Prochlorococcus marinus str. AS9601: one gene and its partner. Each later gene encodes a partner of the first gene's protein in a complex. Links are inferred from orthologs where the notes say so. Each region holds a gene or a part of one and is shown in the gene's direction. Other genes may lie near its edges.

Region 1 (12,466 bases):
TCATCCGCATGCTGCTCAGAATCCTGTATTATTAAATAGTTAATTTATCAAAATGAATAGTCAAATAAAAAACAAAGCTGTGTATTGGGGAACTGGAAGAAGAAAAACTTCAGTAGCTAGAGTGCGCTTGATTCCAGGCAATGGACTAATAAAAATTAATGGTCGTTCTGGAGATGATTACTTAAACTTTAATCCTCTACATTTAAATTCAATAAAAGCACCTTTGCAAACATTAGGTCTTGAAAATTCTTATGATATTCTGGTAAATGTTTTCGGTGGTGGATTGACTGGTCAAGCAGACGCTATCAAGCAAGGAGCAGCAAGAGCACTTTGTGAATTATCTCCAGACAATAGGAAGCCGCTTAAAACTGAAGGTCATCTCAGTAGAGATCCTAGAGCTAAAGAAAGAAGAAAATATGGTCTTAAAAAAGCAAGAAAAGCCCCTCAATTCTCTAAACGTTAAAGGAAATCTAAATTATGCCAAAATCAGAAATACACCCAAAATGGTATCCAGATGCAAAAGTTATTTGTAATGGAGAAGTTGTAATGACTACTGGCTCAACTCAGCCTGAATTACATGTTGACGTATGGAGTGGTAATCATCCCTTCTTCACTGGAACCCAGAAAATTCTTGATACAGAAGGAAGGGTTGACAGGTTTATGAAAAAATATGGAATGGGTTCAGCTAATTCAGCCACATCAAAAGAGCAAAAAGAAGAAAAAGATTCTAAAAAATAGATTTTCCAAAAATTAAGCAAAATTTCAATTGGAATACTCAACATTAATTGCAAGGTTGAAAACTGCTTCAGAAAGTTTTGAAAATTTGGAGGTTCAGCTTGCAGATCCTGATATAGCTAATGATCCCAAAAAATTAGAATCAATAGCAAGAGAAAGGTCAAAATTGGAACCATTGGTTATTGATTTTAATAAGTTGCTTGATACTGATAAAGAAATCGAAGATTCAAAAAATCTACTAAAAGAGAATAGAAATGATAAAGAAATGGAATCTTTGATAAACGAGGAGTTAATAAATCTAGAGGAAATTAAGAATGAACTGATTCAAAAAACCACTATCGCCTTATTACCAAAAGATCCTAGAGATGAAAGAAGTGTAATGTTAGAAATCAGAGCTGGTGCTGGAGGTAATGAGGCTTGTATTTGGGCTGGTGATTTAGCAAGAATGTATGAGAGATATGGACAAAAAATTGGATGGTCTGTAAAACCTGTTAGTGCTTCCGAGTCCGATATGGGTGGATTTAAGGAGTTAGTTATATCCGTTAAGGGTGATTCTGTATACAGTCAGCTTAAATTTGAGGCTGGTGTACATAGAGTCCAAAGAGTTCCAGCTACTGAATCCCAAGGTAGAGTTCACACCTCTACAGCTACAGTGGCAGTTATGCCTGAGGCTGATCCTGTTGAGGTTAAGATTGATCCGATTGATCTAGAGGTTGGTACCGCGAGATCAGGAGGAGCAGGGGGACAAAATGTTAATAAGGTAGAGACGGCTATTGATCTTCTCCACAAGCCTACAGGAATAAGAGTTTTTTGTACTCAGGAGAGATCACAATTGCAAAATCGTGAACGAGCGATGGAAATTTTAAGAGCTAAATTATATGAAATTCAATTAAAAGAAGCTAATGCAAAAGAGAGATCACAAAGGCTTTCTCAGGTTGGGACAGGCGATAGGAGTGAAAAAATTAGAACTTATAATTTTAAAGATAATAGGACAACTGATCATAGATTAGGTTCCAATTTTTCACTTGAGCCAATTCTTGCTGGTCAATTAGATGAAGTAATTGATGCATGCATAGCGCAAGAACAAAAAAGAATGATGGAAGATTTTAATAACGAAGTGAATTAAGTTTTTATTTTTATTAGATTGCAACCCCTATTACGTATTTACTCCATTCTTTATGTCTGCCAGAGTCAATTTGTCTTGTAGCCTCAAAATTGAGATTACTTAGTGGACGATAAGGCTTCCGTTTTAAAGGCATATTTGCTTCTTCAGGGGTTCGATTACCTTTTGCTACATTGCATCTAAGACATGCTGTAGTGACATTTTCCCAGATATCAGTTCCACCTCTGCTTCTAGGTAAAACATGATCTATTGATAAATCGCTTCCCCTGTAGTTACAGTATTGGCAACAATTATTATCTCTTAGAAGAATATTTTTTCTCGTTAGAGATACTTCCCTAAATGGAATCTTCACATAATAACGAAGTCTTATAACTGTTGGTAATTTTCTGCCGCAATGTATTAAAAAAGAGTTATCCTCCTCTAAGCTTTCTGCTTTACCCTTGATCATTAAAATAACAGCCCTTCTCCAAGAAGTAATGTTTAAAGGTTCATAAGAAGCATTTAAAACTAGAGTCTGGCTCATGCCAAAATACAATTTACATGTCATGCTAACTGTATATTTCAATAAGCGCATTTAATTATGCAGAGTTAATGCAAATTCGGCAAACAAATCATGAATTTAATTTTGGAAGTTATCCAACATTTGGACATAATATTGATCCAAAACAAAGAGCTTGGATTGAAGTAAGAGGTAAAGCACTAGAGACAAATGTCAGGAATTTAAGATCTAAATTAAGTAAAAATTGTCAATTTATGGCAGTGGTTAAAGCTGATGGTTATGGACATGATGCCAAAGTAGTTTCTGAATATGCTATTAGGGGTGGAGCTTCTCAATTAGGCGTTGCCACTCTAAAAGAAGGGGTTAAGCTTCGTTCTTTTGGAGTAAAAAAACCAATTCTTATTCTCGGAAATCTATATACAAAAAGGGATTTAATAATATCTTTTAAAAATGATCTGATGCCAACTATTAGTAGTATAAGAGAGTGTTTGATTTGCAATAATATCGGGAAGCAATTTGGGTTAAAATTTTCTTTACATCTTAAGGTTGATACTGGAATGTCAAGATTAGGATTTGAATATAGTAGATTTATTCAGAACTTTGAGAAAATAAAATCTTTTGAGAATATTTTAATTGAAGGAATATATAGTCATTTATCTTCCGCAGATGAAGATAACGCATTAGATCCTAAAAGTATTACACAACTACAAAGACTGAAGTTCAATGAATTATTAAAGCAAATTAATCTTGATAGAAATAATGAAATTAAGATTCATTTGGCTAATTCAGCGGCAATGCTTCTTAACAAAGACTTTCATTTTAATATGGTACGTGTGGGGCTCTCTATGTATGGATATAGTCCCCTAACAAAAATTGATAAAAACTTATCGCTTGAACCAGCTTTATTTTTGAAAGTTAAAGTAGCTTTTATTAGGACTATTGAACCTGGTGTAAATGTAAGTTATGGAGGAAAATTTGTAAGTTGCAGAAAAACTAAATTAGCTGTCTTAAGTATTGGTTATGCAGATGGAGTTCCGAGAAATCTTTCAGGCAAGATAAAAGTTATTTACAAAAATAAACTTTACCCCCAAGTTGGATCTATAACAATGGATCAAATGATGGTGGACATAACAGGTTCAAATGAAATTAAAGTTGGTAGTACTATGATTTTACTAGGATCTGATGGAGACAAAACTATTACTCCTATTGATTGGGCAAAAGAATCCGATACTATTCCATGGGAAATTCTTTGTTCTTTCAAAAATAGATTGCCAAGAGTTCAAGTTGATTAGACATTTCGATTAAATAAATAATTTTGAATGTTTGCAGAAAAATTGATAATCTATAAGAACTGGAGAGGTGGCTGAGTGGTTGAAAGCGGCTCCCTGCTAAGGAGTTACAGGAGGTAACTTTTGTCGAGGGTTCGAATCCCTCCCTCTCCGTAATTATTTGGTTCGTGGAAGTTTATAAGAGTTCCCTGAGGTTTCAGATCTACTGATATGACTACATATACCAGCATATAAGGTGCTTATAGGTTTGCACAAGTTCAATATTAAGTCCACAAACTGGTGGGTAAATTGTTGGGTAAAACGAATATCTGGAGTAAAAATGGTGGGTAGAGATAACGTAGTCAGAGAAAACGTTCTAAGCGATTATGGTGGGTAAAATATATTATTAAATTGATAAAAAAATTTTTTACAGGATGGATGTTATAGTACCAAAAAAAATAATATAAATAATACGAACTTTTATGTTCAAAAAGATTGAAATTTGGATACTTTATTTAATTGTTTTTTTAGGCATACCCATAACAATTGGTTTTGGTGTACTTGTCAGGCAAGAATTGATAGGGAGCACCAAATTAGGAAGGGTTTCTAAAACTGCATTATTTCTTGCAGAAATACCTATGAATTTAAAGAAGATATTTTTGAGCAATCAACTACAAGTTGCTGGAGAAAGATTTCCACTATTAGATAACTTTAATGGTACGCCTAATTCTAGTGAATCTTATCTTTTACTTTCCAGGTATGACCGAGATTTAAAAGAGGGAATTGTTGAACTTGTAGATTTAATGAACTTTAAAGTGTTACATACCTGGAATCCAGATATTAATAAATTTAACGACTCCGTAAAGCAGAGTGGTGAGTTCAAATATTTAAATAGGGATGGAAATAATTCAAGATTTTTACTTCGTCATCCTCTTCTTCTTAAAGATGGTGGTTTGGTTTTTCAAGATTCAAGTCCTTTAATGAAAATAGATGAATGTTCTAATTTGATTTTTCAAAATACTCAGGATAGATTTCATCATTCAATTGAAACAGATATTGATGGCAATATTTGGGTCCCCTCATATATGTATCCCCAAACTCTTCCTGTTGAAAAAGTAGGTAGAGATATTGTTGAGGAGAATGGATATATTGACGATGGAATTGTGAAATTATCTCCTAATGGAGAAGTTTTATTTGAAAAATCTGTATCACAAATATTTATAGATAATAATCTAGAATCTCTTTTATTCTCTTCAGGAGATTATAGGTTTGTGAAAGATCCAATTCATCTTAACGATATACAACCGGTTGACTTTGATGGAGAGTATTGGAAGAAGGGAGACGTATTTTTATCTATAAACTCTCAATCAATGCTTATTTTATATAGACCGTTAACTAATCAAATTATTTGGCATGGTAAAGGACCTTTTTCTCGAGTACATGATGTAGATATATTAGATGATTACAGAATATCTGCTTTTCATAATAACTACAAATTCTTTGTAAACACTAATGTGGTAGACGGTAACAATGAGGTAATTATTTACGACTTTAATACTAATAAATATTCAACTTATCTCGAAGAAAGTTTAGTTGAAAATGATGTCAGAACAAAGACTAACGGAAGAAGTCAGATTTTACCGAACGGTGATTTATTTATTGAAGAAACAGATTTTGGAAGAACACTATACTTTGATTCAGATGGTTCACTTAGGTGGACGCACGTAAATCGTGCAGATAATGGAAATGTTTATGGTATTGGTTGGTCCAGAATTCTTTATACCCCAGAAAGTATTAAAATTGTGAAAAATTTCTTAGAAGCAAGAGGTAAATGCAATGATTAATGCAGTAATATACATCTCTCTGTCTATTAACTTTTCTCAATATTTTTCTTATATAGGTCCTGGAATGGGCGGTGGAGTTATTGCTGCTATTTTTGGAATTATTGCGGCATTTTTTTTAGGATTATGGGGGATTTTATATTACCCAATCAAACGTGCCTTCAAGAATAAGAAAACGAAGCAGATGTTATCTAAAAATGATAAGCAAAAAGGTAAGTGAATCATATCATTCTTCTTCTTCTTTGTTTATTATCGGTTGAGATATTTATTATTTTCAATTACATTCATTTAATTAAATTAACAGTTAATGTAAGCAAGAAAGCAGTACTTATTATATTGAATAAAAATATTAGCGATCACTGGAAAGAAAATATTATCCCCAAATATTCATTGCAGATGACGAAGTATTCACTGCAAATGTTATTGATTTTATTTTTGATTATTTTTATTTTTCTTATTGCAGATAACTTGTTTAGCGGCTTTATTGCTTTTATATTGTCTTGGAAAGGAATTATTGAATCTATATTAATTACATTTTCTTATGCCTACATTAGAAAACTAATTTTTTAAATGAATAATTACTCTTGGTTAGAACAAAAGTTGCATAAATTTGCTCTTTCATCACAATTTATGCGTGAAGTAACTTTTGATGTCGAAAGTACAAATATTTCCTCTGCAAGTAAAACTGGAAATCATATTTTTATTACAGGACTTGCACGAGCAGGTACAACAATCTTACTGAATGCAATTTATAAATCTAATTTATTTGCCTCCTTAACGTATTCTGATATGCCATTCGTCCTCGCACCAAATTTGTGGTCTAAAATATCTTTCAATAAAAGACATTCAGAATTTAAGGAAAGAGCACATGGAGACGGAATTAAAGTCTCCACAGAATCACCAGAGGCGTTTGAGGAGGTATTTTGGAAAACTTTTGCAAAAGAAGAGTATGAAGAATTAGAAGATAAGTTTAGAGTTTGTGTAGGAAATATTGTTCATAAGTATAAAAAAAAAAGATACCTTAGTAAGAATAATCAAAACATAAAAAGAGTTAAATTGATTAATTCTATTTTCAGTAAATCAAAAATACTTATTCCTTTTAGAGATCCAATACAGCATGGATATTCCTTGCTGACACAGCATAAAAGATTTATTGAGGAATCTAAAAAAGATAAGTTTATATCAAAATATATGAAATGGATTGGACATACAGAATTTGGTCCAAATTATGCTCCCATTTATAATGAGAACATAAATTTTGATATTGATTTAGATATTAATCATTGGATAGAACAGTGGTATCTTACATATCATAACGCTTATAAATTCTTAAAGAATAACCAGAACGTACATTTCATTTCTTATGAAAAACTTTGTTTAAATAAAGAATATTGGTTTCAAATCCAAAAATTACTGAACATAAATAAACCTTATGATTTTGAATTTAAAGAATCAAAACAAAATATTTCATTAAAAATTGATAAAGAGTTGAGAGAAAAAGCATTGTCCTTATATCTTGATTTAAATTGTTTAACTCTTATGAAAAAAGAAGATTAAAAATATATGTCGAGAAAGTTCTAATTATTTAATTATTAATTAGTAATTTCAATAATAAGGCCAGTTAATTTCATTTAAGCAAATGGTGGGTAATTTGAATTTGGTGGGTAAATTACGTCGATCTTGTCTCATATTAGTTCGTATTAGTTCATTCAGGTTTTCTAGTGTTCTCTTTCTAGTGACTCCCCCTTCGTAATTTTTTCAGAAAATTTTTTAATTAATATTTGGTTTAAAACAATTCAAGATTAATATCTTTTAGTTCATAAATAGAATTTAAAATCAAGTCTGCGCCTGCATTTCTAAGATTTGTTTCGTAAGAATTACGTTCTTTTAATCGAGAATTCAAATGTAAGTGAGGGGGGGCTATTCCGATACTTATGAATTTCTGAGATGGTATTTCCTTTCTAGCGTTAACTACCGTATTTATATCTGCAATAGTATCACCTACATATGCAATTGGAATATTTGATTCCCCAAGTTTATCTCCACTAAGTTTTTTTGATAAGTTAATTAAACCTTGAGGATCTGGCTTGTCAGGGGCATCTCCCATAGATATTAATGGTGGTGATTTTAGTCCAAGTCTTTTTTCTAAAACAAATTTTGCAGAAGCAGACTCTGCACCACTAACAAAACCCCAGATTATTCCATTTCTTTGAATTACATCAAAAAACTTTTTATCAACTAATAACTCCTCATTTGTTATGTATCCAGACCAATATTTACTATCTTTATTTGGATCTCCACCAAAGTAAAACTCTTCAAAACATTTTACTATTGCCTCTCTTGAAGGAATTTTAAGGTTTAAGCTCTCTTTTTTGATACATCTTTTTATAAGCTCTAAACTTAAATCCCAATCATTATTCCAAATCCCTTCATTTTTTGCATTATCAATATCTATATAACTTGGCTCCCATCCCGAAAATTTGTAAACTGTTTTTTTTAATGAAAGTCTGTAACTATTTTCTACGCTGCGGATTACCCCATCTATGTCAAATAAAATTAAACCAATATTTTTCAATTAATTATTTAACTATTATTATAAAAAGATTAGTCTTCTTATAAAAAAAAAGCAAAGAAAAACTTCCTATATTATTAAATTATGGATTATTGAAACTTAATTTTTTAAGTATCCTCTGGGAGTGAGAAATATTTCATCAACTAAGGTTGTTTGAGAATTGCCAATAATAATGATTGATAACATATCAATCTCTTTAAAAGGGATAGTGTTTAAAGTAAAAAATTTTTTGGATTGATTTTCTCTCCCTACTTGTCTAGCTATTAAAACTGGAGTATTCCCAAGCCTAGATTTTAAACATATATCTATTACAATTTTTAGCTGCCAATTTCTTTCAATGGATTGTGGATTAAATAAAGCTATTACAAAGTCACCCATAAGAGCTCCTGCAATTCTTTTTTCTATTAAAGACCATGGAGTTAATTTATCGCTTAAGCTTATTGAACAAAAGTCATTCATTAATGGTGCTCCACTAATCGCAGCAGCCAATTGAACACTACTTATACCTGGATGAACTTCAAAGTAAGGTCTATATTCTATTTTGATTTTTTGAAGTAATTCTAAAAGTAAACCAGCCATGCCATAAAATCCAGATTCACCTGAAGAAATTAAAGCCACTTTTATTCCTTCCTCGGCTAGTTTAATTGCTTTACTGCATCTATCTTTTTCTTCAGTAAGTTTACTTTCAATTAAAACTTGATCATTCCTTTTTAAGGGCTTAATTAAATCTAAATACATTTTGTATCCGATCCAAACAGTACATCTTGAAAGTGCTTTTTTTGCATTACTAGTTAAAAAGGAGATATCACCAGGCCCACTTCCAATAATATGTATTTCGCCATGGGTTGGATTATATTGATTTTTTGATTCTGCTACAGCAATAGTTACTGCCCCAGATTGATTTTTAAAAATTCTTTTTTCTTTTAATAATTTTGATTCTTCTCCAGCTGCCAGTAAGCAAGAGGCTTCTGCTACGGAAGGTGTGCCAATTTCCTTCTGAACTACGGTTGATGGATTTGGAACAATTATTGTTGAAAGATCTTCTTTACTAAAAAACTTTATAGGCAAGTTTTTTTCTTTGGAAAGTTCTAAAATTCCTTTCTCATCTTTTTTAATATCAATAGTTGCAAATCCCGCAATTGATTGCTGAGAGAAATTTCCTGACTCCAAAAAATTATTAAAAGAATTTGCTATTAATTCTTTGCTTGTATTTCTTTCACATCCAATGCCAACCCATAATACGGGAGGATGCCAAGTAGTTAAATGCTTTTTGAATATACTTACATGAAATGTTGAATCTGGTTTTTCAGTTTCTTTTTCATTAATTTGATTAATAATCTCAGCTGATTCTGAAGTTTTCCATAAGCTATTACCAGATAATTGTTTGCAAAAAATTTCTTCGTTCTTAGCTTGTTTAATTACTAGTTTTGACCAATCCTTTATTTTGCCAGATCTTTTCCAACCCCATTGATACCCAAATGCATCAAGATTTAAAAAGCTTTGATCATTGGAATTATTAGTTTCTATTATTTCGCCACCAAATAAATTAGCAATTTGAAACGCAATATTTTGCGTATTTGAATGATGTAAGCCAATTAAAGGAACTATCTTGGAGCATTTTTTATCTATAACGATTACACTTGGATCTTGATCTTTAGAGGTTAAAAAAGAATTTATAATGCGTATTGATGCAGCAATTGAGCCTATAAAAATTATTAAATCTATCTCCGACCATTTTTTAAGTAAAATTTTTTTTGGTTTTTGTACTTGAATAAGTTCATTTACTTTTCCTGCATCTTTAGAAGAACCTGCAATATAGATGTCTTTGACAAATTCAGTTTTTTTAAGTCTTTTTAAAATTTCTTTTGAATTATTAGATAGACCTATCGCAATGCCTTTCAAATTAGAAACTATTGGTAGTAACTTTGAAATTATATCCTGTCGCTGGATTTAAAAAATTTTCTTTGAAATATAAAAAAAAATTTAAGAAATTTATATAAAATTTGAGTAAAAATACTCATAATTTAGTCATAGACTAGAATTTAACAAAATTTTCATATAGTAACAATCATTAGAACATTTGTTACGTTAATGCATAACGAAAGAATCTTTGCCTTATTATTTTTGAAACGAATATCTAAAGTTCCGAAGGTATCGTTTTCTTGAACATTATCATTAAAAATAGGTTCAAGATCCGATCTATCGGCTTTAATGTCAATTATTTTCGAGGTGCTAGATGACCATCAGCCCACCAGAAAGTGGAGAAAAAAACAAAAAAGTTTTGGAAGATCCTGTAAAGGCCGATCCAAGACCTATTGATTTTGCCAAATTAGATAAGCCAGGTTTCTGGTCAAGTAAATTATCTAAAGGTCCAAAAACTACAACTTGGATCTGGAATTTGCATGCTGATGCACATGATTTCGATGTGCATACAGGCGATGCTGAAGAAGCAACAAGAAAAATCTTTTCAGCTCACTTTGGACATCTTGCAGTCATTTTTATATGGATGAGTGCTGCATTTTTCCATGGAGCAAGATTTTCTAATTACTCAGGTTGGTTAGCTGATCCAACTCATGTCAAACCAGGAGCTCAGCAAGTATGGGCAATCGTTGGTCAAGAAATGCTTAATGCTGATCTTGGTGCTAATTACAACGGTATTCAAATTAGTTCAGGAATATTCCACATGTGGCGAGCATGGGGAATCACTAATGAGAGTGAACTCATGGCTTTGGCAATAGGTGCTGTTGTAATGGCTGCACTTATGCTTCATGCTGGAATTTTTCATTATCACAAAGCGGCTCCAAAAATGGAGTGGTTTCAAGATATAGAGTCTATGCTTAACCACCACATAGCTGGTTTAGTAGGATTAGGATCTTTAGCATGGGCTGGCCATTGTATTCATATCGGAGCTCCTACTGCGGCTCTCTTAGATGCAATTGATGCAGGTTCTCCTTTAGTTATTAATGGGAAAGAAATAGCAACAATTGCAGATATGCCTATGCCGCATCAACTCTGCGATCCACAAATTATCGGTCAGATATTCCCTGGATTAGCAAGTGGTACAGGCAATTTCTTCAGTTTAAATTGGTTAGCTTTCTCAGACTTCCTTACTTTCAAAGGTGGACTTAACCCTGTGACAGGTAGCTTGTGGATGACTGATGTTTCACATCATCATTTAGCTTTTGGTGTAATAGCAATAATCGGTGGTCATATGTATAGAACCAATTATGGAATTGGTCATAGTATGAAAGAAATATTAGATTCACAACAAGGCGACCCAATATTATTCCCTGCGCCTAAAGGTCATCAAGGACTTTTTGAGTTCATGGCAGAAAGTAGACATGCACAGCTATCGGTAAATCTAGCGATGCTTGGATCAATAAGCATTCTTGTATCTCACCACATGTATGCGATGCCTCCGTATCCTTATATAGCTACTGACTACATGACAGTTCTTGGATTATTTACCCATCACATGTGGATAGGTGGATTATTCATAGTTGGAGCAGGTGCGCATGCTGGAATTGCAATGGTTAGAGATTATGATCCAGCAAAACATATTGATAATGTCTTAGACAGAATTCTTAAGGCAAGAGATGCTTTAATCAGTCACTTGAACTGGGTATGTATGTGGTTAGGATTCCATAGTTTTGGACTCTATATTCATAACGATACTATGAGAGCTTTGGGTAGACCTCAAGATATGTTTAGTGATTCAGCAATCCAACTTCAGCCAATCTTTGCTCAATGGGTACAGAGTATTCAAGCATCTGCTGTTGGAACTTTTCTTTTAGCAGGTACTTCAGAAGCTTTACCTCACAAAGCTTTAAGTGAAGTTTTTAATGGAAGTTTAGTAGAAGTTGGCGGAAAGGTAGCTATAGCGCCAATTCCATTAGGTACAGCTGATTTAATGATTCATCATATTCATGCTTTCCAAATACATGTAACTGTCTTGATACTTCTCAAAGGAGTACTTTATGCAAGAAGTTCAAGGTTGATCCCTGATAAAGCTTCTTTAGGATTTAGATTTCCTTGTGATGGACCTGGAAGAGGTGGTACATGTCAAGTTTCTTCATGGGATCACGTTTTCTTAGCTCTCTTCTGGATGTATAACTGTTTATCAATAGTTATTTTCCACTTCTCTTGGAAAATGCAGAGTGATGTTTGGGGACTTACTGGTGGTAATTTCGCACAAAGTTCAATTACTATCAATGGTTGGTTAAGAGATTTCCTCTGGGCTCAAGCTTCTCAAGTATTAACAAGCTATGGTCAATCAATAAGCATGTACGGTTTGATGTTCTTAGGTGCTCATTTTATATGGGCGTTCAGTTTAATGTTCCTCTTCAGCGGTAGAGGATATTGGCAAGAATTGTTCGAATCAATTGTTTGGGCACACAATAAACTAAAGGTTGCACCAACTATTCAGCC
Region 2 (12,499 bases), 1.2 Mb from region 1 along the record:
AGTGATCCAATCAGATTGATGTCTTAAAAGTATATTTGTCCCATATTTATCTATTAGTTTTAATGCTTTAGCAAGACTACTGTATGGAGTTCGCAGATGATCCTCTTCAGAAGTTAATGAATCAAGAAGGACCTTATGTTCATTACATGCTTGGTCATAAGATATTGCTTCTCCTATTGGCTCTCCTCGTAAATTTGATGCTGTTAAAGTTCCTGATGTGCCAGATATAGCCAATTTTTGAAGGTTACTTTTTAACTCAATAGGTAAACACCCTAAGAGTTTTTCACAAGACTTGATCCAAGAATTTGGACTTTTAAAGCTGCATGAATAAGGGACTGAATTGGAATATATTAATTTTTTATGAAGATTAATTATTGATATTCTTGCACCACTGGTTCCAAAATCTAACCCTCCATAAAAATTATCAGGCATAGAATAAATATTTTTATAAAAATACTTTGGAAGCCTCTGCTAATTGGGCTGCTTTTTCTTCTACCTTTTCCCAAGGAAGATCTAAATCTCTTCTGCCAAAATGTCCATAGGATGCAGTCTTTCTGAAAAATGTACCACCCATTTTTTGGGGTAGATTTCTTAGATCAAATTCTTTTATAATTGCTGCTGGTCTTAAATCAAAGTACTTATTAATGAGCTCAGTCAAATTAGCTTGTGAAATAACGCCAGTATCAAAAGTTTCAACAAGAATGGAAATCGGTTTTGCAACTCCAATTGCATAACTTAATTGTACTTCTGCCTTTTTTGCTAATTTTGCCTTAACTATACTTTTTGCTACGTAACGTGCTGCATAAGCAGCTGATCTATCCACTTTTGTGGGATCTTTACCCGAAAATGCCCCTCCTCCGTGTCTTGCGTAACCCCCATAAGTATCTACTATAATTTTTCTTCCAGTAAGTCCCGCATCACCTTGAGGCCCCCCTACGACAAATTTGCCCGTGGGATTGACTAGAAATCTTGTTGTCTGAATGTTTGGTTTGATTTCTAAATCCTCAGTAGCAGGGAGTACAACATTCTTCCATAAATCTTCTTTTATTCTTTGACGAATTTCTTCTTCATTTGTAATACCATCTATCTCAGGATTATGTTGAGTTGAAATTAAAATGGTATTAATCGATAGTGGCACTCCATTTTTATAATCAATACTTACTTGAGTTTTACCATCAGGGAGTAGATAATTAAGCATGTTTTCGTGCCTTACCTTAGAAAGTTGAATGGCTAATCTATGAGCCAAGCTAATTGGTAAGGGCATTAATTCAGGCGTCTCATCGCATGCATAGCCGAACATTATGCCTTGGTCGCCAGCACCGGTATTATCTTCCAAATCATCGTTAACATCATCTGCTTCGTTTACTCCTTGAGAAATATCTGGTGATTGCTCGTCAAGTGCTACTAAAACTGCACAACTATTTGCGTCAAAACCACCTGCTCTATAGCCCTCATATCCAATTTCTTTAATTACATTTCTAACAAGTTTGATATAATCGACTTTTGCTTTTGAAGTTATTTCTCCAGTAAGTAAACAAAGACCCGTATTTACAACAGTTTCGCATGCAACTCTGCTTTCTGGATCTTCTGTCAATAAAGCGTCTAAAACAGCGTCACTAATTTGATCACATATTTTGTCAGGATGACCTTCAGTTACTGATTCTGAAGTGAAAATGAAATCACTCATTTACAAATAATTTTGGAATTATGAAATATCCTAAATTAGATTATCGTTACAAATCAATTATTGTTAATTAAAAATAATTGTATAAGAATTAATGAGGCTTAAGTTCTGATATTCGTGCACAAAATATATAAGTGAAGTTATAGTGTTTCAGCTGAAGCTGTGGCGATCTCTTCGTTCTCGTCAGTCTGTTCGAATAACATTTGTTTATATTTAGCAGCCATTTCTTCAGCTTTACTAAAAACTTTTTGAGGGTCAGTTAGCATATCTCCTGGTTCAGGTTCAAGTGCTTTAGTAGATAATGAAATTCGTCCTCTTTCTGAATCAAGGTCAATTATCATCACTTTCATTTGGTCACTCACATTTAAAACATTATGCGGAGTTTCAATATGTTCATGACTAATCTCAGAAATATGCAATAGACCACTAACTCCACCAATATCAATAAAGGCCCCATAAGGTTTAATACCTTTTACAGAACCAACAACAACTTCGCCTACCTCGAGTCGGTTCATTTTTTTCTCAACCAAAGCTCTTCTATGGCTTAGTACTAATCTGTTTCTCTCTTCATCGACTTCAAGAAATTTTAAAGGTAAATATTCACCTTCTAAGTCATCTTTAATTCTTCGTGCACTTATGTGTGAGCCTGGGATAAAGCCTCTCAAGCCCTCCACTCTCACAAGAGCCCCACCTCTGTTTGTTGCAAAAACTTCAGAATATATAGTGGCATCTTCTTTTTGGAGTTGTCTAACCCTTTCCCATGCTCTTTGATATTCAATTCTTCTAATGGAGAGGGCTAACTGGCCATCTTCATTTTCTTCGCTCATTATGAAAAATTCTCTACTTTCTGAAGGTTGTAAAACATCATTAAGTCCTTCAACTCTATTTATTGAAACCTCCTGAACAGGCATAAAAGCAGCTGTTTTTGCCCCTATATCTATCATGGCCCCTTTGGGCTCTAGAGCAAAAACGGTACCTTTAACTAGATCGCCAGGCTTAAAGTTATAGTCATACTTACCCAAAAGTGATGCAAATTCTTCTTGAGTGAATCCTGCGTTGTCAAAATCCGTATTGGTTCTGCTAGAGGAAGAATCTGCTTGAGGTATATCGCTCTTCTCGAATGATAAATCTTCCTCATTTTGAGATGCTGAATTATTATCTAACTCAGACGAATTTTTAATTTCTTGATCCTCAGAAATTTCTTTAATGGTTTGGGAAGAATTTTCGTTCATTTGTTGTATCGCAGACTACCTAAGGTAGTTAGAAAGGAATGCTATTAGCCTGCACACTAAAAGCAAAATATATTTGTGATATGTATTCTACACTTTAAGATGCTGAATTTTATGAAATTGAAGCTAATTGGTTTTTTGAACTTCCTTTTAGAGATTCAAGAGTAGAAATAAAATCTTTTACCCCGTTAAATTTTCTGTAAACTGAGGCGTATCTTATATAGGCGACTTCGTTTTCTTTTCTAAGATTTTTAAGTATTAATTCCCCGATATGTGAAGATTTAATATCTTTATTAGAGTCTTGAACGATTTGTGATTCAATTCCATCTACGAAATTAATAATTTCTTCACTACTGAAGTTAGTCTTTTCGCATGCCCTTGATATGCCAGTAAATAATTTTTGCTTATCAAATAATTCTCTGCCACCGTCTTTCTTTAAAACTGAAACTGGCATTGTTTCCACTCTTTCATAAGTTGTGAATCTAAAGCTGCAATTTAAGCACTCTCTTCTTCTTCGAACACTTTTACCACTATCAGCAGATCTTGATTCCAAAACTCTGCTATCTGTGTTTTGACAGGTTGGACACTGCATGTGGTGAAAAAGTGTACTTTAACTCTAATAGTAGGGTAATTTTCTAATTATGAAAAGTAAAAAACCTCTTGTTAAAGAGGTTTTTACTTAGTTCATTTCCTATCAAATTTAGGCGGATCTCTAAAGGCGACAGCAAAGAACAAGGTTACAACTGCGAGAGTTAGAATAAGAACGTAAGCGAAAGCTTCCATAAGATTAAGTAATAAAGTTTAGTTTAAACCCTTCCAGGGATTCTTCTTGTGGTTTCGTCTCCAAGCTTTTTGAATAAACCAAATTCAACTTGGTCGCCAATTTCAGCATCAATACCAGCAAAGGAATTTCTGTAAAGAGTTCTTGAAGCGTGCCACCAGTGCCCAAACAAGAATAGCAATCCGAAACATAAATGTGCATATGTAAACCATGCTCTTGGAGAACTTCGGAATACACCGTCAGATTTATATGTCTCTCTGTCAAACTTGAATGCTTCTCCAAGTTGAGCCTTTCTTGCTAATCTTTTCACTACTGCAGGATCTGTAAATGTTTGTCCATCTAGGTCTCCTCCATAAATTGTTGCAGTAATACCAGTTTGCTCAAATGAGTACTTTGCTTCAGCTCTTCTAAATGGGATATCTGCCCTTACATTACCTTCTTTATCTTCAAGAATGACAGGGAAGTTTTCAAAGAAGTTAGGAATTCTTCTAACTTCTAATTCGTTACCTTCCTTATCTTGGAAAGCAATGTGACCTTGCCAACCAGTTGGTAAGCCATCACCATTAACAAGAGCTCCAACTCTGAATAGTCCCCCTTTAGCTGGACTATTACCGACATAATCGTAGAAGGCTAATTTTTCTGGTATAGATGCATATGCCTCTGATTTAGTTGCACCATCATCAATAGCAGCTTGCACTCTTCTGTTAATTTCAGTTTTGAAATAGCCTGAATCCCATTGATATCTAGTAGGACCAAAAAGCTCTATTGGGGTGGTTGCTGAACCGTACCACATTGTTCCGGAAACAACGAAAGAAACAAACAATACAGCAGCTAAAGCACTAGCAAGAACTCCTTCGAGACTTCCAAGTTTTAATGCTCTGTAAAGTCTTTCTCCAGGCCTGTTGGTAATGTGAAAAATACCTCCAATAATACCCATAAGTCCAGCTGCAATATGATTAGCCACAATACCTCCTGGATTAAAAGGATTAAATCCTTCAACTCCCCAGGAAGGTGCTACAGGTTCTACATGACCACTTAAACCATATGGATCAGAAACCCAAATCCCAACGTTTGCGCAATGAAAAGCTCCAAAACCAAAACATGTAAGGCCTGCTAAAAGAAGGTGAATTCCAAAAATTCTTGGTAAATCAAGAGCAGGCTCACCAGTTCTTGAATCTTCCCATAAATCTAGGTCCCAATATGTCCAGTGCCAAATAGATGCCAACATCAATAGGCCACTAAATACTATGTGTGCTGCCGCAACCCCTTCGAAACTCCAGAATCCAGGATCAACTCCAGTAGCACCAGTAATATCCCATCCATTCCAACTACTTGTGATACCTAGTCTTGCCATGAAAGGCATAACGTACATCCCCTGTCTCCACATTGGATTGAGAACAGCATCAGAAGGATCAAAAATGGCTAATTCATAAAGAGCCATTGAACCGGCCCAGCCGGCTAATAATGCAGTATGCATAAGATGCACAGCAAGTAGTCGACCTGGGTCATTAATAACTACTGTGTGAACTCGATACCAAGGCAATCCCATCGGTTAATTTCTAGTAACTATGCTGCATAAACAGCTAAACATCACGATAGTAAGGGTTTTTTAGTCTTTGAGGGATTTTTGTAAATAAATTTATTTTCTTGCAAAAATTGGGCAAATCCATTAGCAGAACATAGTTTACAAGAAATTTTTAGCTAAAAACTGTTAATATTTTGGTCACAATTCTCAAAGTAAAACGCCAAAATAAGAAAAATAACTAAAAAAATGGCAACTATCAGATTTATCCGTGAGGACTTAGAGGTTCAATGTAATCCTGGTGAAAATTTAAGAGAACTCGTAATGAAAGAGAATTTGCAGCTTTATGGACTAAAAGGTATTTTGGGAAATTGTGGAGGAGCTGGACAATGCAGTACTTGCTTTATTTCAGTTGAAGGTGGAAACAAAAATTCTTTAAGCCCTCTTACATCAGTTGAAGAAGAAAAACTCAAAAATAGACCAGAAAATTGGCGACTAGCATGCCAAACATTGATAAAGTCATCTGCAGTAATCTTAACAAAACCACAATCCCCTCCCTCAAATTTGGAAGAACTAAAAAAAATAAGTGAAAATAAAAAATTATCACGCTAAATTGTTTAAGACTGTTAATCAGTTTATAAAATTTGTTTATTTTTCCACTTTATTTCTAGTTATATGTCTATAGTCTTAATACCTAATTATAGAACTACCAACTAAATGGAAACAACTAACTTTGGATTCGTAGCTAGTCTTTTATTTGTAGGGGTGCCAACTATATTCCTCATTGGTTTATTTATCTCTACTCAAGATGGAGAAAAGTCAAGCTTCTACTCTGACTCTAGTAAAGGTAGACTTGGACCAAAACGCTGATGCTTTAATAAATGCTTTGCATTTCTGTAAAGGAATTTTTATTGTGGAAAAAAAAGCAACTTTCAAAAGGTGGTGATCAACAATCTTTTGAAGTTTTACTTGATTGTTTAGGCGATATTTCGACTAGAGATCTAAATTTGAAAATTTTAAATCCTAAGGGAAACTTACATTTAAAAAAAAACTTAGAATTTTTGGAGTCTGTTTGGGAAGATCATTTAATAAGATCTTGCCCAATTCAATACCTTTGCGGATTAACTTATTGGAGAGACTTAAAATTAAAAGTTACAAATAAAGTACTTATTCCCAGACCAGAGACAGAGCTCATAGTAGATATTGTCTTCAATATATTTAGAAGGAAGTCAGAGAAATTATTTTTTGCTGAATTAGGGACTGGATCAGGCGCTATAAGTATTGCGTTAGCATTGGCTTATCCATTTAGCAAAGGAGTGGCAACTGATGTAGATCAAGACGCATTAGAAATAGCTACAAAAAATTATATAAATTCTTCCAAACAATCAAATTTGAAATTTTATTGTGGAAATTGGTGGTCACCTCTTGAAAATTTTAAAGGAAAATTAGACCTTGCTATTTCAAACCCGCCATATATTCCTAAAGATACTTATGAAAAATTACCCAAAGAAGTTAAAAATTTCGAACCTAAAGTTGCTTTATTAGGCGGTGAAGATGGTTTAAAACACATTAGGGAAATAATACAAAAAGCACCAATATTTTTAAAAGAGAAGGGCTGGCTAATTTTAGAGAATCATTTTGATCAAGGCGAAAAAGTAAAACAACTTTTTATTAAAAATAAATTTACATCAATAGAAATTGTGAAAGATCTTTCAGGTATTGGTAGGTTTACCATTGGAAGATATAAATAAATTATTTCAAGTTCATAATCTAAATGGATTTAGTAGACTGCAAATCCGCTTTGAAGACTCTTAAAAGTGGTTTACCTATAATCTTCCCAACTGACACATTACCTGCGATTGGATGCTTGCCAAAATTTTCAAATATTATTTACGAGTTTAAAAAAAGGGATAGAGGCAAACCCTTAATTCTTATGGGGTCAGAACACAAACAATTAATTGATTATGTTCACGAATCAGCTAAAGAAGATTACGAAAATATAGCTTCAAAATATTGGCCTGGAGCTCTGACAATGGTTGTTCCTGCGTCAGAGAAGCAGACTACAATCCTTACAAGCAATGATCTTACCCTTGGGTTGAGGATTCCAAATTCATATATGGCTAAATCTCTCATGAGAGAAACAGGACCATTGTTAACTTCAAGTGCAAATATTTCAGGTTTTAAAGGATCTATTACAGTCGAAGGTATTGCTCTAGACTTCCCTTCTGTAAAAATTTTGGGTCCTATCCCATGGGAAAAAAGAAGTGGAAAAGCAAGTACTATAATATTTTGGAAGAAAAGTGGAGATTGGAGACTGATTAGAGAAGGAGAAGTATTAGTAAGGGAATTGCATTAATGTTTTTATTATTATTTTTTGTTTTATTGATTCAATTTTTTACTTATTGGATATTTGAACCCCTTGTATCTTTTTTAGAGTATGTTCTCGAAATAAGATTGATTCCTATTATTGCTCTGATAGGTTTAGTCTTTATATTTTCAGCGAAGAATATTGAACAGAATTAAATAAATCAAAATGCCGGCTAACAGATTTGAACTGATGACCTTCGCTTTACAAAAGCGCTGCTCTACCACTGAGCTAAGCCGGCGATCTTTTCATCTTACAATCAGGAAGGTTCAATTATCAGTATTTTTTAGCTTTTTTTAAATTTATTACTTTTTGATATCTTTATTAGCTTTATCAGCTTTTTTGAATTTTATTTCTCCTGAAATAGTTCTTTTGATTGGTAAATTGGCAACTAATGCAGTCATTCTATCCTCAGTCTCTAAACTTACTGCCACCTCATCAAAATCAATTTCAACATATTTAGCAACAACATCAAGAATCTCTTTCCTCATTTTATCTAAAAGATCAGTTGTCAAAGAACTCATGTCAACTCTGTCATGAGCCAGTACAAGTTGTAATCTTTCTCTTGCTGTATTAGCACTAGACGTTTCTCTGCCTAGTAATTTATTTATAAGATCTCTGAGAGTCATCATTTTAAAAAACCTTTGTTTGCATTAATCTCATGAATTTATCTTTAAGACTTTTGCCTTCTTTTTTGGGATCGATAATTGGTATATCTTTATTTGTAAGTCTTTGAGAAACATTCAAATAACATTTTTTTGCAGGAGATCTACTATCTGAAAGTGTCAGTGGCTCTCCTCTATTTGTACTTATTATTACCTGTTCATCTTCTAAAACAATACCTAATAAAGGCAAAGAAAGGATCCCTTGAACATCTTCGATGGATAACATTTCTTGACTAGCCATCATGTTAGGGCGAACTCTATTGATTACAAGTTGAATAGGCTCAATATCTGAAGTATTAAGAATTCCTATTACTCTATCTGCATCCCTCACTGCGGATAATTCTGGGTTAGTTACAACAATAGCTTCTTTACAGGCTGCAAGAGCATTTTTAAAGCCATCTTCTACACCAGCAGGACAATCTACTAAGACAAAATCAAAGTTCTCACTAAGTAGCTCACTAATTTTTTTCATATCTTCGGGCTTCATCCAATCCAACATCCTTGGATCTCCAGCAGGTAGAAGAGCAAGATTAGGCTCCTTTTTATGTCTAACCAATGCTTGGTCGAGACGACAGTTCTTGTCTAGAACATCTTGAGCTGTATAAATGATGCGATTTTCTAATCCTAGAAGAAGATCTAAATTTCTTAAGCCAAAATCAGCATCTAATACAGCAGTTGTTGCTCCGCTATTAGCAAGTGCTATCCCTAGGTTTGCAGTTAAAGTTGTTTTACCAACCCCTCCCTTACCAGAACAGATTAATATTGTGCGAGTATTCTTCCCCACGATTTTTAACATTTTACAAATAATAAAGCCACATGCAGAAAGTTAAATATTTTAAAGATTAAGTAATTCTTAAATTTATCTAATTTGAATTTATTTATTGCAAATTATTGATTAATTTTTATTTTCGATTATGTGTGGTTTGATAATTATTGTTTGTTGATCTATTACTGCAATTTCTGGATAGCAATTTTTGGGCTTTTCTTTTGGTCCAATTGCTATTAAATCTGCAATTCTTAACTGTAAAGGGTTTAAATAAAGTGATGAAATAGAGGCATTTTTATTTCCACTTTTCCCTGCGAATGCGATCCCTAGTAATTTGCCCCAAACGTAAATATTTTTCTTAGCGGAAACTATTGCCCCTGGATTAACATCTCCTATGATACATAGGTTTCCGTTTGAAGATATTCTTTCTCCCGATCGTACTGTTCCTTTGTGAAGAATATCGTCTTTCTTTTTTGAATTGAATGATAGTAACTTATTTTTAATCTCTTGCTCTTTTATATAAATTGAATCTATTTTTAAGAACTTTCCACTTATTATTGTATCTCTATTATTTGAGTAAATGCATAAGGAACAAATATTAATTTTGTCAAAATGATTTTTTAATTTTAATAATTGATGAGAACTTATTGACTCATTGACTGCGAAAATTTTTGCTTCTAAAGGTTCCTTGATGGATGAAAATCTTTTGAAAGTTTCATGGAGATTATTTAAATCTAACAAAGAAAAAATTTCTAAATATTTACTTTTATTGTTTTTTAGAACTATTTCCATTGAATTAAATCTAGAAATTGTTTTTTATCGATGAAATTTCATTTTTGATTTCATTTTTGATCATATCTGGATAAATAATAAAAGAGCTTTCATCGGATCTCATTAAAGTTTTTATTAATGCGGAACTATTTTCTAATGCGCTTTGATAAGTGCCGTCCCATATTTTTAGAGCATTATTAGATTCAAAACCTTTGAAAGACCTTTCCTTAATCCCACAAAATATTTCTGAATCATAACCATTCTTTTCACATAATTTTGTGGCAAATGCAAGGATTTTTAATCTATTGATCTTACTTAAAAAACTAATGTCTGATGCCTTTAATAAATCCCTGTCAATAAACATTTTGCATAGTGTAGAAAGTGGTTCAAAAGATTCATCTTTCCATCTGATTAAATGATAATAAAAGGTTACATCATCATTTCTTATGAAATCATCAAAATCAACTTTTGATGGTGAAAAAATCCATTTATGTAGAGAATTATCTAACCAAATATTATTTTCATAATTATGTTTTATTGTGTGTAATATTTTCCCCAGAATCCATGTTGATATTTCGTTTATCTTGTGATTGTAGATTGTTCTATACATCAAGTTTCTAAGTACAAGGAAATGCTCAATGGCAATCACTCCTTTTGGTTTGATTCCGATATTTCCATCAGGTAAAAAGGTAAGAGCTGAAATTATTCTTTCTAAATCTACTAAGCCATAATTAGTCCCTGTGTTGTAACTATCGCGTAAAAGATAATCAAGACGATCACAATCTATCTCACTACTTATCAATGTTCTTAAAGGTTTTGAAAATAGTTGTTTTGATTGAAATAATTCACCAATTTTTCTGGGTAATTCGTTGTCATACTTTTTGAGGATTGAAGTTATTGGAGAATAATTTGTCACTAAGTTTTCAGACCATTGTTCGTGATCATGCATGAATATTGTTTCACTGGTATGGCTTAAAGGTCCATGACCTAAATCATGTAGCAGAGCTGCTCCATAAAGAACAAATTTATTTTCACTAAAAGAAGATTTATTTTCAATTAATCTCTTATAAATTTTTCTAGCTATACAAAAAACACCAATTGAGTGAGTAAATCTACTCGATTCTGCACCATGAAAAAGTAATGATGCCGCTCCAAGTTGTTTTATTCTTCTTAGTCTTTGAAAAGCGACTGTATCAATTAATTCCAAAATCATTAATTCTTCTGGCTTTCCTGCATCAAATACTATTTCTTTATGAATTGGGTCATGAAAAATTCTTTTAATACTCATATTTTTAAGATTTTTTATTTTCAATCTTTAGCCATTTAAAGATTTGATTTCTTCATTGTTTAAATCAATTGTTTGAACTGGAACTTCTTCTTTTTCTAGAAGCGACCCTAATAATAATTCCGCATTCCTTACCCATTTATCGTCAGTACTTCCAAAATCACTGGCTTCCGGTAGTTCAAGTAATTTGTCAGGTGTTATACCCTGGCCTTGTATATTATTACCATCTGGTGTTAAGTAACTAGCCACTGTTATAGCAATACCACTATCTTCTCCCAAACTTTTTAGGGATTGAATTAAACCTTTACCATAAGTTTGTTCTCCCATAAGAATTGACCTCTCATTATCTTTTAAAGAACCAGCAAGTATTTCACTGGCACTTGCAGTGCCTTTATTTACTAAAGTCACCATTGGTCCATCAAAAGATGTCTCTTTTTGAGAAATAATTGCATCTTTGATTCCATTTCTATCTTTTGTCTCGACTACGGGTTTCTCACTCAATAATGTGTCTGCAACTGCAATACCTGAGCTTACTAGTCCCCCTGAATTATTTCTAAGATCCAAGATTAAGCCCTCAACCTCTTTCTCTTTTAACTCTTGAAGAGCCTCTTCAACTTTTTTGGGTACGCTTTCGCTAAATTGAGTTATTCTTAAATATCCTATTGTGTGAGAATCGTCTCTTAATCTTTTTGTTCTAACTGGTCTGAGATCTACTGATCTCCTCTCTAAATCGACTTCCCTAATTTCTCCTGATTCCGTAGATAATTCAACTAAAACTTTTGTCCCTGACTCACCTCTTAACTTAGAGGCAGTACTTGCAAGCCCTAATTTTTCTGATGAGATTCCATCAACTGTCTCGATAATGTCCCCGCTTACTATTCCAGCTTCTTCAGCTGGCGACCCCCCAAGAGTAGAAATAACTTTAACTTTATTGTTGTCATCTTCACCTAATTGAAGCCCAACACCATTAATTTCACTCCCAAAATTACTTGATTTCAGTAGCTCATAATCTTTGGGGCGTAAAACTCTCGTGTAGGGATCGTCTAGAGGTCTTAACATGTCTTCAATTGCGGAATAAGCCTCTTCACTTGTTTCAATTTGTTTCTGTAATGTTTTTTGTCTAATTCTTTTCCATTGGATTTCATCAAACTTTTCTGGATCATAAAAACCTTCGTTTACCAAGGTCCAAGCATCAAGTACTAATTGCCTGCTATCACTGAGAGCATCCACTCTTTCCATCAACAAAAGATTGATAGAAAAAACGATGATCATTGATGCAGTGATCAAATTTTTGAATGTTAAAAGTTTGTTAAAAGATGAATTCATTGGGTTAAGTCTTAACACCAAGTATAAGAATTTTAAGTAAGCTCTTTATATCAAAGCTAATTTTTTTTTGGATGGCGAATTCTTCATCTGTTTATGACTGGTTTC

What was found.
Region 2: the proteins of prfA (region 1) and prmC are in contact, whole or in part, in a crystal structure (PDB 2B3T), measured with the Escherichia coli proteins. The link is inferred for Prochlorococcus marinus str. AS9601 from one-to-one orthologs.

What each region holds. Positions count from the first base shown.
Region 1 is NC_008816.1:1,471,784-1,484,249, reverse strand. The notes cover bases 3-2,813. They hold prfA (peptide chain release factor 1), read left to right. Parts: upstream 3-766; coding sequence 767-1,861; downstream 1,862-2,813. Other genes in these bases: alr (alanine racemase), read left to right, coding at 2,450-2,813; A9601_RS17250 (HNH endonuclease), read right to left, coding at 1,875-2,432; rpmE (50S ribosomal protein L31), read left to right, coding at 478-738; rpsI (30S ribosomal protein S9), read left to right, coding at 53-463; rplM (50S ribosomal protein L13), read left to right, coding at 3-43. Outside these bases: more of rplM, read left to right, coding at 1-2; more of alr, read left to right, coding at 2,814-3,649; A9601_RS18975 (hypothetical protein), read left to right, coding at 3,894-4,022; A9601_RS17235 (arylsulfotransferase family protein), read left to right, coding at 4,108-5,469; A9601_RS17230 (hypothetical protein), read left to right, coding at 5,462-5,686; A9601_RS17220 (sulfotransferase), read left to right, coding at 6,037-7,023; A9601_RS17215 (TIGR01548 family HAD-type hydrolase), read right to left, coding at 7,253-8,041; cobJ (precorrin-3B C(17)-methyltransferase), read right to left, coding at 8,138-9,940; photosystem I core protein PsaA, read left to right, coding at 10,275-12,466. UniProt on the Escherichia coli protein: Peptide chain release factor 1 directs the termination of translation in response to the peptide chain termination codons UAG and UAA.
Region 2 is NC_008816.1:307,316-319,814, forward strand. Bases 5,189-8,032 are described here. They hold prmC (peptide chain release factor N(5)-glutamine methyltransferase), read left to right. Parts: upstream 5,189-6,097; coding sequence 6,098-6,967; downstream 6,968-8,032. Other genes in these bases: psbB (photosystem II chlorophyll-binding protein CP47), read right to left, coding at 5,189-5,243; A9601_RS10785 (2Fe-2S iron-sulfur cluster-binding protein), read left to right, coding at 5,466-5,828; psbM (photosystem II reaction center protein PsbM), read left to right, coding at 5,934-6,086; A9601_RS10800 (L-threonylcarbamoyladenylate synthase), read left to right, coding at 6,991-7,572; minE (cell division topological specificity factor MinE), read right to left, coding at 7,887-8,032. Outside these bases: A9601_RS10760 (FGGY-family carbohydrate kinase), read right to left, coding at 1-432; metK (methionine adenosyltransferase), read right to left, coding at 446-1,687; A9601_RS10770 (30S ribosomal protein S1), read right to left, coding at 1,825-2,916; transcriptional regulator NrdR, read right to left, coding at 3,026-3,505; A9601_RS18275 (photosystem II reaction center protein T), read right to left, coding at 3,598-3,696; more of psbB, read right to left, coding at 3,720-5,188; more of minE, read right to left, coding at 8,033-8,213; septum site-determining protein MinD, read right to left, coding at 8,215-9,030; A9601_RS10820 (septum site-determining protein MinC), read right to left, coding at 9,142-9,804; A9601_RS10825 (HD domain-containing protein), read right to left, coding at 9,815-11,071; carboxyl-terminal processing protease CtpZ, read right to left, coding at 11,099-12,394; petB (cytochrome b6), read left to right, coding at 12,466-12,499. UniProt on the Escherichia coli protein: Methylates the class 1 translation termination release factors RF1/PrfA and RF2/PrfB on the glutamine residue of the universally conserved GGQ motif, i.e. on 'Gln-235' in RF1 and on 'Gln-252' in RF2.